One region of the Streptomyces flaveolus genome, then DNA from elsewhere that is predicted to be linked to it. Evidence: predicted binding sites of a transcription regulator. Region 1 holds the regulator's gene; the other holds the start of a gene.
What was found. Region 1 encodes HspR, which represses chaperone genes until heat shock. Its sites were predicted from a motif close to TTGAGNNNNNNNNNCTCAA; they were not measured.
Positions count from the first base shown of each region.

Region 2: the regulator HspR is predicted to act here: its motif matches at 2,366-2,384, upstream of lon (endopeptidase La).

Region 1 covers NZ_JBIWKU010000005.1:215,293-221,280, forward strand. The annotation lists gene ACIRG6_RS17350 (helix-turn-helix transcriptional regulator) at 1-492, opposite strand, end outside; gene ACIRG6_RS17355 (sugar ABC transporter substrate-binding protein) at 632-1,747, opposite strand; gene ACIRG6_RS17360 (heat shock protein transcriptional repressor HspR) at 1,995-2,450, opposite strand; gene dnaJ (molecular chaperone DnaJ) at 2,456-3,646, opposite strand; gene grpE (nucleotide exchange factor GrpE) at 3,689-4,336, opposite strand; gene dnaK (molecular chaperone DnaK) at 4,333-5,988, opposite strand, start outside.
Region 2 covers NZ_JBIWKU010000003.1:162,220-168,207, forward strand. The annotation lists gene lon (endopeptidase La) at 1-2,343, opposite strand, end outside; gene ACIRG6_RS10255 (spermine/spermidine synthase domain-containing protein) at 2,528-3,217, shown strand; gene ACIRG6_RS10260 (response regulator transcription factor) at 3,331-4,071, shown strand; gene ACIRG6_RS10265 (HAMP domain-containing sensor histidine kinase) at 4,068-5,177, shown strand; gene ACIRG6_RS10270 (multifunctional oxoglutarate decarboxylase/oxoglutarate dehydrogenase thiamine pyrophosphate-binding subunit/dihydrolipoyllysine-residue succinyltransferase subunit) at 5,459-5,988, shown strand, end outside.

The DNA of each region.
Region 1 (5,988 bases):
GCGCAGCGCCAGCGCCCGGTGCAGCCCCTCCGACAGCTCGTGCTCGCGCCGGATGCCGCCCGGCTGGACGGTGAGCACCTCCGTCGTGCACGCCTCCGTCGCCTCGTCCATCGCGGCCTGGATGCGGGCCAGCCCGTCCAGCACCCGGATCGCCGTGCCCTCCGTGGCCGCCGACGCCTCGATGCGCCGGCCGAGGCCCGCGTACCGCTCGAAGGCCTCCACCGCCGAGCCCACCCGCCGCTGGCTGGCCCTCACCTCGTCGTACACCCCGCGCAGCAGCCGGGTCATGACCTCCTGCGGGGAGGTCGGCACGAGCCAGTCCATGTCGTCGGGGTCCGGGTGCAGCAGGGCCAGCTCCAGCAGGCAGGGCACCGGCTCCGCGTCCCGGCGCGGCACCCGGCCGCGCCGTACGGCCCGGGAGTACACGCGGTCCCCGACCGCGCACAGCCGGTCGGCACCGTGCGGATGCTCCTGAGCCCCGTGCCCGGCCATCGCCCATCCCACCCCCGGTTCCGGCTCTTTCCGCAGCGCAACTATGCGCGGCCGGGACCGGGTCCGCAACACGGCTCCGCCCCGGGCGGCGGCCGGAAGACACCGGTTCGCACGGGAATGCCCGGGCGGCGGCCGACGGCTACTTCAGCCCGATCTCCGCGCAGTCCGCCGCGAACTTCGCCGTGCAGATGTCGGACACCTTGTAGAAGCCGTCCGCCACGACGGTGTCCTTGATGTTGGCCTTCGTCAGGGCGACGACCGGCACCAGCTGCGCCGGAATGCCCTGGTGGCTGGGGCTGTCGACCTTGTCACGGGTGAGCGCGTCGAACTGGATGTCCCGGCCCTGGATGTGCGCCACGACCATCTCCGCGGCGTTCTCGGCCTCCTGCGGGTAGGACTTGTAGACGCTCATGTACTGCTCGCCGGAGACGATCCGCTGGACCGCCGGCAGCTCCGCGTCCTGGCCGGTGATCGGCGGCAGGTCGGTGACACCTGCGGCCTCCAGGGCCTTGATGATGCCGCCCGCCATGCCGTCGTTGGCGGAGTAGACGCCGGCGATGTTGTCCTTGCCGATCGACTGGATCGCCTCGGCCATGTTCGCCTCGGCGTTCACCGGCTTCCAGTCCTTGGTGTCGAAGGACTGGGCGATCGTCACCTTGCCGTTCAGCTCGGACATCGCACCGGCCTTGAACTGCTTGGCGTTCGGGTCGGTGGGCGAGCCGTTCATCATGACGACCTTGGCCGGGTTGTCACGGTCACCGAGCGCCTCGATGAGGGAGCGTCCCTGGACCTCGCCGACCAGCTCGTTGTCGAAGGAGATGTAGGCGGCGATCGGCCCCTCGGCCAGCCGGTCGTAGGCGATGACCGGGATACCGGCGTCCTTGGCCTTCTGCACGCTCGACGCGATGGACTGCGCGTTCACGGCGTCCAGGACGATCGCGTCGACCTTGTCGTCGATCATCTTCTGCATCTGCTCGGCCTGCTTGGCCTCGTCCGCCCCGGCGTTGGCGTACTCGACCTTGCCCTCGTTGCGGGTCAGGGAGGCGATCTTCTTCACGAAGTACGGGTGGTCGAACTGCTCGTAGCGCGTGTTCTCCGTCTCAGGAAGCAGCAGGCCCACCGTGATGTCGTTGCCCTTGGACGGGCTCGCGTCGTCGCTGCTCTCCGAAGCGCCCAGCACCCCGCAGCCGGCCAGCGAAACGGTCATCGTGGACGCGGCCACGGATATGGCGATACGACGGATGCAGGAGCTCACTTCTGGTGCCTTCCGGACGCGGGGGCCGCATTGCAACCCAGGTGACTGAAAAGCCAACGCGTCGGCGCCCCCACCGTCAAGCGGAACCACTTAACGAGATGACAACACCACGCTCCGCAGCCGACGTGGAGACGGAGCGGAATCGTCTCCCGGGTCCCTGCACATGCCTCCCACACGAGGGACACACGAAGGGGCCCGGAGGCTCACCCGAGCCTCCGGGCCCCTTCGCGGGAACCTTCACGCGCCGTCAGTCGGGCGCCTGCTGCTGCCGCTTGGGCCGCCACACCACCAGCGCGCTGGTCTGCTGGACCTCCTGGTACGGCACCAGGTCACGGCGGTACGAGGCGTGCACCGCCGCCTCCCGCTGACGCATCGCCGTGGCCGCGCCCTCCAGCGCGTCCGACAGCTCCGCTATGCGGGACTGGAGCGCGGCGACCTGGTTCTCCAGTTCGATGATGCGCTTGATTCCGGCCAGATTGATGCCCTCGTCCTGCGACAACTGCTGCACCTGGCGGAGCAGTTCGATGTCACGGGCCGAGTAGCGCCGGCCGCGCCCGGCCGTACGGTCCGGGGAGACCAGGCCGAGGCGGTCGTACTGGCGCAGGGTCTGCGGGTGCAGACCGGAGAGCTGGGCCGCCACCGAGATGACGTAGACCGGGGTGTCCTCGGTCAGTTCATACGGATTGCGCCGACGACCGTCCATCCCCATCAAGCTCCCTTCGCGGCCTGGAACAGCTCCGCCCGCGGATCCTCGTCCGCGGTCGCCTCGCGATACGCCTCGAGCGCGTCACGAGCCTTCCCCGTCAGGTCCTTCGGGACACTCACCTCGACGGTGACCAGGAGGTCGCCGCGGGTGCCGTCCTTGCGTACCGCGCCCTTGCCGCGGGCGCGCATGGTGCGGCCGTTGGGTGTGCCCGCCGGCAGCTTCAGCGTGACGGGGGGTCCGCCCAGGGTCGGGACGCGGACCTCGCCGCCGAGGGCCGCCTCGGCGTAGGTGACCGGGACGGTGACGGTGAGGTTGTCGCCCTTGCGGCCGAAGACGGGGTGGTCCTTGACGTGCACCACCACGTACAGGTCGCCCGCCGGGCCGCCCCGCTCGCCCGGTGCGCCCTTGCCGCGCAGCCGGATGCGCTGCCCGTCCGACACCCCGGCCGGGATGCGGACCTGCATCGTCCGCGAGGACTTGGCGCGTCCGGAGCCCTTGCAGACCTCGCAGGGGTTCTCCGCGATCAGGCCGCGGCCCTTGCAGTCCGGGCACGGGTCGGTCAGCGAGAAGCCGCCGCCGGAGCCCCGGGCGACCTGCCCGGTGCCGACGCAGGTCGGGCACACGCGCGGCGTGCCGTTCTTGTCGCCGGTGCCCGAACAGGCCTTGCAGGGCTGCTGGCTGGACATGCGCAGCGGGACCGTCGCGCCCTCGATGGCCTCCGTGAAGCTGAGGGTGACCTCGGACTCGATGTCCTGGCCGCGCCGCGGCTGGGTCCGCGTGCCGGTGCCGGGACCGCCGGCGCCGGTGCGGTTGAACAGGCCCCCGAAGACGTCGCCGAGACCGCCGCCGAAGCCGCCGGCCCCGCCGCCCTGGGCGCCGCCTCCGAAGAGGTCGCCCAGGTCGAAGTTGAAGGTGCCGCCGCCGCCCGCGCCCGGCCCCGGGCGGAAGCCGCCGTTGCCGAAGAGCGCGCGGGCGTCGTCGTACTCCTTGCGCTTCTTGGCGTCACCGAGGACGTCGTTCGCCTCGGAGATCTCCTTGAAGCGCTCCTCGGCCCGGGCGTTGCCCTTGTTGGCGTCCGGGTGGAACTCGCGGGCGAGCTTCCGGTACGCCTTCTTGATCTCGGCCTCGGTGGCGTCCTTGGGGACGCCGAGGACCTTGTAGTAGTCCTTCTCGATGAAGTCCTTGGTGCTCATCCCCGACGTCCCTCCTCTCCTGCGTACGCGTACGTCGTGACGTCAGCCCTCCTCCGGGCCACCGTTCTCCTTGTCGTCGGCCGCCTCGGCCGGCTCCTCGGCCTTGACGGTCTGCGCCCCCGGCTGCGGCTCGGCCACCGCCACCCGCGCGGGGCGGATGGTGCGCTCGCCGATCCGGTACCCCGGCTGCAGAATCGCCACGCAGGTCGTCTCGGTGACGTCCGGCGCGTACGAGTGCATCAGGGCCTCGTGGATCGTCGGGTCGAAGGGCTCGCCCTCCTTGCCGAACTGCTGGAGGCCCATCTTGGCCACGGTGGTCTCCAGCGACTCCGCGACGGACTTGAATCCGCCGACGAGTTCGCCGTGTTCCCGGGCGCGGCCCACGTCGTCGAGCACGGGGAGCAGCTCGGACAGGAGGTTCGCGATGGCGACCTCCTTGACCGCGACGCGGTCCCGCTCCACCCGACGGCGGTAGTTCTGGTACTCGGCCTGGAGGCGCTGGAGGTCCGCCGTGCGCTCGCCGAGCGCCGTGCGTGCCTGGTCCAGCTGGGCCACCAGGCCCGCGTTCTCACTCGCGTCCCCGGCCGGGGCCGCCTCCTCCTCGGAGGCGGCCTTCGGTTCGGCGGCGTCAGGCGTGGCGCCAGAGGGGACGTCGGGCTTCTCGTCGAAGCCCGGGGTCTCCTCGGTCACGCCGCACCGTCCTTGCGCTCGTCGTCCACGATCTCGGCGTCGACGACGTCGTCGTCGGCGGCCTTGTCACCGGCACCGGCACCGGCGCCCGGGGCCTCGCCGCCGGCGGCCTGCGCACCCTGGGCGTCGGCGTACATGGCCTGGCCCAGCTTCTGCGAGACGGCGGCGACCTTCTCCGTGGCGGTGCGGATCTCGGCGGAGTCCTCGCCCTTGAGCTTCTCCTTCAGCTCGGCGACGGCCTCCTCGACCTCCGTCTTGATCTCGCCCGGGACCTTGTCCTCGTTGTCCTTGAGGAACTTCTCGGTCTGGTAGACGAGCTGCTCGCCCTGGTTGCGGGACTCGGCGGCCTCGCGGCGGCGGTGGTCCTCCTCCGCGTACTGCTCGGCCTCCTGGCGCATGCGGTCGACCTCGTCCTTCGGCAGCGAGGAGCCGCCGGTGACGGTCATCTTCTGCTCCTTGCCCGTGCCCAGGTCCTTCGCGGTCACGTGCATGATGCCGTTGGCGTCGATGTCGAAGGCGACCTCGATCTGCGGGACGCCGCGGGGCGCCGGCGGCAGACCGGTCAGCTCGAACATCCCGAGCTTCTTGTTGTACGCCGCGATCTCGCGCTCGCCCTGGTAGACCTGGATCTGCACGGAGGGCTGGTTGTCCTCGGCGGTGGTGAAGATCTCCGAGCGCTTCGTCGGGATCGTCGTGTTCCGCTCGATGAGCTTGGTCATGATGCCGCCCTTGGTCTCGATGCCGAGGGACAGCGGGGTGACGTCGAGGAGCAGGACGTCCTTGACCTCGCCCTTGAGGACACCGGCCTGCAGGGCGGCGCCGATGGCGACGACCTCGTCCGGGTTGACGCCCTTGTTGGCGTCCTTGCCGCCGGTCAGCTCCTTGACGAGCTCGGCGACGGCGGGCATACGGGTGGAGCCACCGACGAGGACGACGTGGTCGATCTCGGACAGCTGGATGCCGGCGTCCTTGATGACGTTGTGGAACGGCGTCTTGCAGCGCTCCAGCAGGTCGGCGGTCAGCTGCTGGAACTGGGCGCGGGTGAGCTTCTCGTCCAGGTGCAGCGGGCCCTCGGCGGAGGCCGTGATGTAGGGCAGGTTGATCGAGGTCTCGGTGGACGAGGACAGCTCGATCTTGGCCTTCTCGGCGGCCTCGCGGAGGCGCTGGAGGGCCATCTTGTCCTTGGACAGGTCCACGCCGTGGCCGGACTGGAACTGCTTGACCAGGTAGTCGACGACGCGCTGGTCCCAGTCGTCACCACCGAGGTGGTTGTCACCGTTGGTGGCCTTCACCTCGACGACGCCGTCGCCGATCTCCAGCAGCGAGACGTCGAAGGTACCGCCACCGAGGTCGAAGACGAGGATGATCTGCTCGTCCTTGTCGAGGCCGTACGCCAGCGCGGCGGCCGTCGGCTCGTTGACGATGCGCAGGACGTTCAGACCCGCGATCTCGCCGGCCTCCTTGGTGGCCTGGCGCTCGGCGTCGTTGAAGTACGCCGGGACGGTGATGACCGCGTCGGTCACCTTCTCGCCCAGGTAGGACTCGGCGTCCCGCTTCAGCTTCTGCAGCACGAAGGCGCTGATCTGCTGCGGGTTGAAGTCCTTGCCGTCCAGGTTGATCTTCCAGTCGGTGCCCATGTGGCGCTTGACCGA
Region 2 (5,988 bases), on a different contig from region 1:
GACGGCGTGGACGTCGAGCTTGTCCAGCACCTCCGCCGGGACGTCGTCCAGGTCGGGCTCGTTGCGCTTCGGGATGATCACCGTGGTGATCCCGGCCCGGTGCGCGGCGAGCAGCTTCTGCTTCACACCGCCGATCGGCAGGACCCGGCCGGTCAGCGACACCTCACCGGTCATCGCCACGTCCGTACGGACCAGGCGCCCGCTGAGCAGCGACGCGAGAGCGGTCGTCATCGTGACGCCCGCGCTCGGGCCGTCCTTGGGGACCGCGCCCGCCGGGAAGTGGATGTGCACCCCCCGGTCCTTCAGGTCGGCCACCGGCAGCTCCAGCTCGGCGCCGTGGCTGCGCAGGAAGCTCAGCGCGATCTGCGCGGACTCCTTCATCACGTCGCCCAGCTGACCGGTCAGCGTCAGACCCGCCGCGCCCGTCTCCGGGTCGGCGAGGGACGCCTCGACGTACAGCACGTCGCCGCCCGCGCCGGTGACCGCGAGGCCCGTGGCCACGCCCGGCACCGCGGTGCGCCGCTCCGCCGGGTCCTGCGCGGACTCGGGCACGTGGTGCGGCCGGCCGATCAGGCCGCGCAGGTCGCCGTCGGTGACGGTGAACGGCAGCTCCCGCTCGCCCAGCTCGTGCTGGGCCGCCACCTTGCGCAGCAGCCGCGCGATCGACCGCTCCAGAGTGCGCACGCCCGCCTCGCGGGTGTACTCGCCCGCCAGCCTGCGCAGCGCGCCCTCGTCGATCGTGACCTCGTCCTTGTCCAGACCGGCCCGCTCCAGCTGGCGCGGGAGCAGGTGGTGACGGGCGATGACGACCTTCTCGTCCTCGGTGTAGCCGTCGAGGCGGACCAGCTCCATGCGGTCGAGCAGGGCCTCGGGGATGGCCTCCAGGACGTTGGCGGTGGCCAGGAACACGACGTCGGACAGGTCGAGCTCGACCTCCAGGTAGTGGTCCCGGAAGGTGTGGTTCTGCGCCGGGTCGAGGACCTCCAGCAGCGCGGCGGCCGGGTCGCCCCGGAAGTCGGAGCCCACCTTGTCGATCTCGTCCAGGAGCACGACCGGGTTCATCGACCCGGCCTCCTTGATCGCCCGCACGATCCGGCCGGGCAGCGCGCCGACGTACGTACGCCGGTGGCCGCGGATCTCGGCCTCGTCGCGGACGCCGCCGAGGGCGACGCGGACGAACTTGCGGCCCATGGCGTGCGCGACGGACTCGCCGAGCGACGTCTTGCCGACGCCGGGCGGCCCCACCAGGGCCAGCACGGCACCGCCGCGCCGTCCGCCGACGACGCCGAGGCCGCGGTCGCTGCGCCGCTTGCGCACGGCCAGGTACTCGGTGATCCGCTCCTTCACGTCCTGGAGGCCCGCGTGCTCGGCGTCCAGGACGGCCTGGGCGCCCTGGATGTCGTAGGCGTCCTCGGTGCGCTCGTTCCACGGCAGTTCGAGGACGGTGTCCAGCCAGGTGCGGATCCACGAGCCCTCGGGCGACTGGTCGGAGGACCGCTCCAGCTTGTCGACCTCCTTGAGCGCGGCCTCGCGGACCTTCTCGGGCAGGTCGGCGGCCTCGACGCGGGCGCGGTAGTCGTCGGACTCCTCGCCCTCCTGCTCACCGTTCAGCTCGCGCAGCTCCTTGCGGACGGCTTCGAGCTGGCGGCGCAGCAGGAACTCGCGCTGCTGCTTGTCGACGCCCTCCTGGACGTCCTTGGCGATGGTCTCGGCGACGTCCTGCTCGGCGAGGTGGTCGCGCAGCTGCCGGGTGGCGAGCTTCAGGCGGGCGGCCGGGTCGGTGGTCTCCAGCAGCTCGACCTTCTGCTCGGTGGTGAGGAAGGGCGAGTAACCGGAGTTGTCGGCGAGCGCGGAGACGTCGTCGATGGCCTGGACGCGGTCGACGACCTGCCAGGCGCCGCGCTTGCGCAGCCAGGCGGTGGCGAGGGCCTTGTACTCCTTGACGAGTTCGGCGACCTGGCCGGGCAGCGGATCGGGCACGCTCTCGTCGATACGGGTGCCCTCGACCCACAGCGCGGCGCCCGGGCCGGTGGTGCCGGCGCCGATGCTCACCCGGCTCCGGCCGCGGATCAGCGCGCCCGGGTCTCCGTCGGCGAGCCGGCCGACCTGCTCGACCGTGCCGAGGACACCGGTCTTCGCGTAGGTGCCGTCGATGCGCGGGACCAGCAGGACCCGGGGCTTGCCCGGTTCGTCCCTGGCGGCGGCCTGCGCGGCCTCCACCGCGGCCCGTACCTCGGAGTCGCTCAGGTCCAGGGGGACGACCATCCCCGGCAGCACGACCTCGTCGTCGAGCGGCAGCACGGGCAGGGTGAGCGGTGTGAAGGCAGCGGACTCAGCAGCCATGATCTCCCCTTCGGCAGTCAAGTTGAGTTATGCCGACTCAATGCTCGGGAGCCGATGATTGTTCCCGAGGGCCTGTTCGCTCTGAGCGATCAAGGGGCGATGCCGGGTCGCGAGCCGCCCTCACGCACCACCAGCGCCACCGGACCGCCGGTCATTCCCCTTGCCGGAGTGCCAGGATGGGCCGATGCCCATCACCTCTTACGACTCCCACGGCACCCCGGAAGTTCTGGACCGTCGCGAGGGCCCGTACGGCGAGGTCGTCCTGCGCCGGCACGGGAAGCTGCTGCAGATCATCGCGAACGGCTGCTTCCTGATGGACACCTCCGACGGACGCTCGGAGCGCCGGCTGGTGGACGCGGCGGCCGAGGCGCTCGACGGCCGGGCGGCACCGCACGTCCTCATCGGCGGGCTCGGCGTCGGCTTCTCCCTGGCCCACGCGGCCGCCGACCCCCGCTGGGGGCGGATCGCGGTCGTCGAACGCGAACGCGCCGTCATCGACTGGCACCGCTGCGGGCCGCTGGCCGAGCTGTCCGCCGGGGCGCTGGCCGATCCGCGCGCGGAGATCGTCGAGGCGGATCTGGTGGCTTACGTCAATGAGACTTCCGACACGTACGACGCGCTGTGCCTCGACATCGACAACGGCCCCGACTGGACCGTCACCGAGGGCAACGACGGGCTGTATTCGCCGTCCGGACTCGCGGGCTGCACAAGGGTGTTGAGGCCCGGCGGGGTGCTCGCCGTATGGTCCGCGCAGCCCTCTCCGGAATTCGAAGAAACCTTGCGTAATGCCGGGTTCCAGCAGGTGCGTACCGAAGAGATCCCGGTTGCCCGGGGCGTTCCGGACGTCGTCCACCTCGGCATCGGGCCTGGATAGCAAAGGCGCGGCACCTCCCCGTACGCTGCTGCCCTGGCGCAGATCATTCAAGCGTCAAGCGCAGTCATGGGATCACCCCACGGATTCCGGAAAGCACACCTCAGGGGCGGGCGATGGAGCAGACACAGACCTCCCACAACGGCACGGCGACGGCCACCCAGGGCGCACAGCGCCGGGTGCTGGTGGTCGAGGACGACCAGACGATCGTGGACGCCATCGCGACCCGCCTGCGCGCCGAGGGATTCCTGGTGCAAACGGCGGGCGACGGCCCTGCCGCCGTCGACACGGCCGAGGCCTGGCAGCCCGACCTGCTGATCCTCGACATCATGCTGCCCGGCTTCGACGGCCTGGAGGTCTGCCGGCGTGTGCAGGCCCAGCGGCCGGTGCCGGTGCTGATGCTCACCGCGCGCGACGACGAGACGGACATGCTGGTCGGCCTCGGCGTGGGCGCCGACGACTACATGACCAAGCCGTTCTCGATGCGTGAACTGGCCGCACGCGTGCACGTGCTGCTGCGCCGGGTGGAGCGGGCCGTCGTGGCCGCCTCGACGCCGCGCAGCGGCATCCTGCGCCTCGGCGAGCTGGAGATCGACCACGCGCAGCGCCGGGTGCGGGTGCGCAGCGAGGACGTCCACCTGACGCCCACCGAGTTCGACCTGCTGGTGTGCCTGGCCAACACCCCGCGCGCGGTGCTCTCCCGCGAGCAGCTGCTGGCCGAGGTCTGGGACTGGGCCGACGCCTCCGGCACCCGGACCGTCGACAGCCACATCAAGGCGCTGCGCCGCAAGATCGGGGCCGAGCGCATCCGCACCGTGCACGGCGTGGGCTACGCGCTGGAGACGCCGACGCCATGAGCTCGGGACGGGAAGCCGCACGGAGGAGCCCCGGGGAGCCCTGGGGCGGCGTACGCCCGTTCTCGATCAAGACCAAGCTGGGCGCGCTGGTCGTCACGTCGGTGCTGATCACCACCGGCCTGTCGGTGATCGCGGTGCACACGAAGACGGAGCTGCGCTTCATCACGGTCTTCTCGATGATCGCCACACTGCTGATCACGCAGTTCGTGGCGCACTCGCTGACCGCGCCGCTGGACGAGATGAACGCCGTGGCCCGGTCCATCTCGCACGGCGACTACACGCGCCGGGTGCGCGAGAACCGGCGCGACGAGCTGGGCGACCTGGCCGTCACGATCAACCGCATGGCCGACGACCTGGAGGCCCAGGACCTCCAGCGCAAGGAGCTGGTGGCGAACGTCTCGCACGAGCTGCGCACCCCCATCGCGGGCCTGCGCGCGGTGCTGGAGAACATCGTCGACGGCGTCACCGAGGCCGACCCGGAGACCATGCGGACCGCGCTGCGGCAGACGGAGCGGCTCGGCCGGCTGGTCGAGACGCTGCTGGACCTCTCTCGCCTGGACAACGGCGTCGTACCGCTGCGCAAGCGGCGCTTCGAGGTGTGGCCGTACCTGTCGGGCGTACTGAAGGAGGCCAACATGGTCGCCTCGGCGCGCGCGGGCATCGCTTCCGGATCCGGCAGCCACACGCGTACCGACGTGCATCTGGCCCTCGACGTGTTCCCGTCCGACCTGACCGCCCACGCCGACCCCGAGCGCATCCACCAGGTGGTCGCCAACCTCATCGACAACGCGGTCAAGCACAGCCCGCCGCACGGCCGGGTGACGGTCAGGGCGCGGCGCGGGGCACAGCCGGAATCCCTCGAGCTGGAGGTTCTGGACGAGGGGCCCGGCATTCCGCGGTCGGAGTGGCGACGGGTGTTCGAGCGGTTCAACCGGGGTTCGGTGTCCCGGCCGCACGGTCCCGGCAGCGACGGCGGCACCGGACTCGGTCTGGCGATCGCCCGCTGGGCGGTGGATCTGCACGGCGGCCGGATCGGTGTGGCCGAATCCGAGCGGGGCTGCCGGATTCTCATCACTCTTCCGGGCCTGCCGCCGACGTCGAGTTGACGTAGGGTTCGAAGCGGAGCACCAAGATCCACGAGCGTTCGCGCTGACGGACACGTGTGATCAGGCACAGGCCCGCGAATTCTTCGCGCAGGGCCGCGGTCTCCCCTTCCCACGCGCAACAGAACCTCGCTTGTTTCCCGCCATTTCCAGCGCCGAAACACGGTCTGCAATGTGACTTACGCGACGTTGAACGGGCCCGGTCTGACCTTCCGGTCCGGGGAGGCGTAGCCTTGATTCCCGCTGTCCACCACCTTGTGAAGCGGAAGAGGGCGGTTCTCGCCGTGTCGCCACAGTCCCCCAGTAACTCGAGCATCTCGACCGACACCGACCAAGCGGGCAAGAACCCCGCTGCCGCGTTCGGTGCCAACGAATGGCTCGTCGACGAGATCTATCAGCAGTACCTCCAGGACCCGAATTCCGTGGACCGAGCCTGGTGGGACTTCTTCGCCGACTACAAGCCCGGGGCGGCCGCCGCCCAGGCGGCGGCCGGCTCCGCGACGACCACGGGCACGAGCGCGCCGCAGGCCGCCCCGGCGCCCCAGGCGCAGGCTCCCGCCCCGGCCGCTCCCGCGCAGCCCGCCCCGGCCCAGGCTCCGGCGGCTCCCCAGCCGGCCGCCGCCCCCGCGAAGCCGGCCGCGAAGCCGCAGGCGAAGGCCGAGCCCGCCAAGGAAGCCCCCGAAGGCCCCGAGCTCGTGACGCTGCGCGGCCCGGCCGCCGCGGTCGCCAAGAACATGAACGCCTCGCTGGAGCTGCCCACGGCCACGTCCGTGCGCGCGGTCCCGGTGAAGCTGCTGTTCGACAACCGCATCGT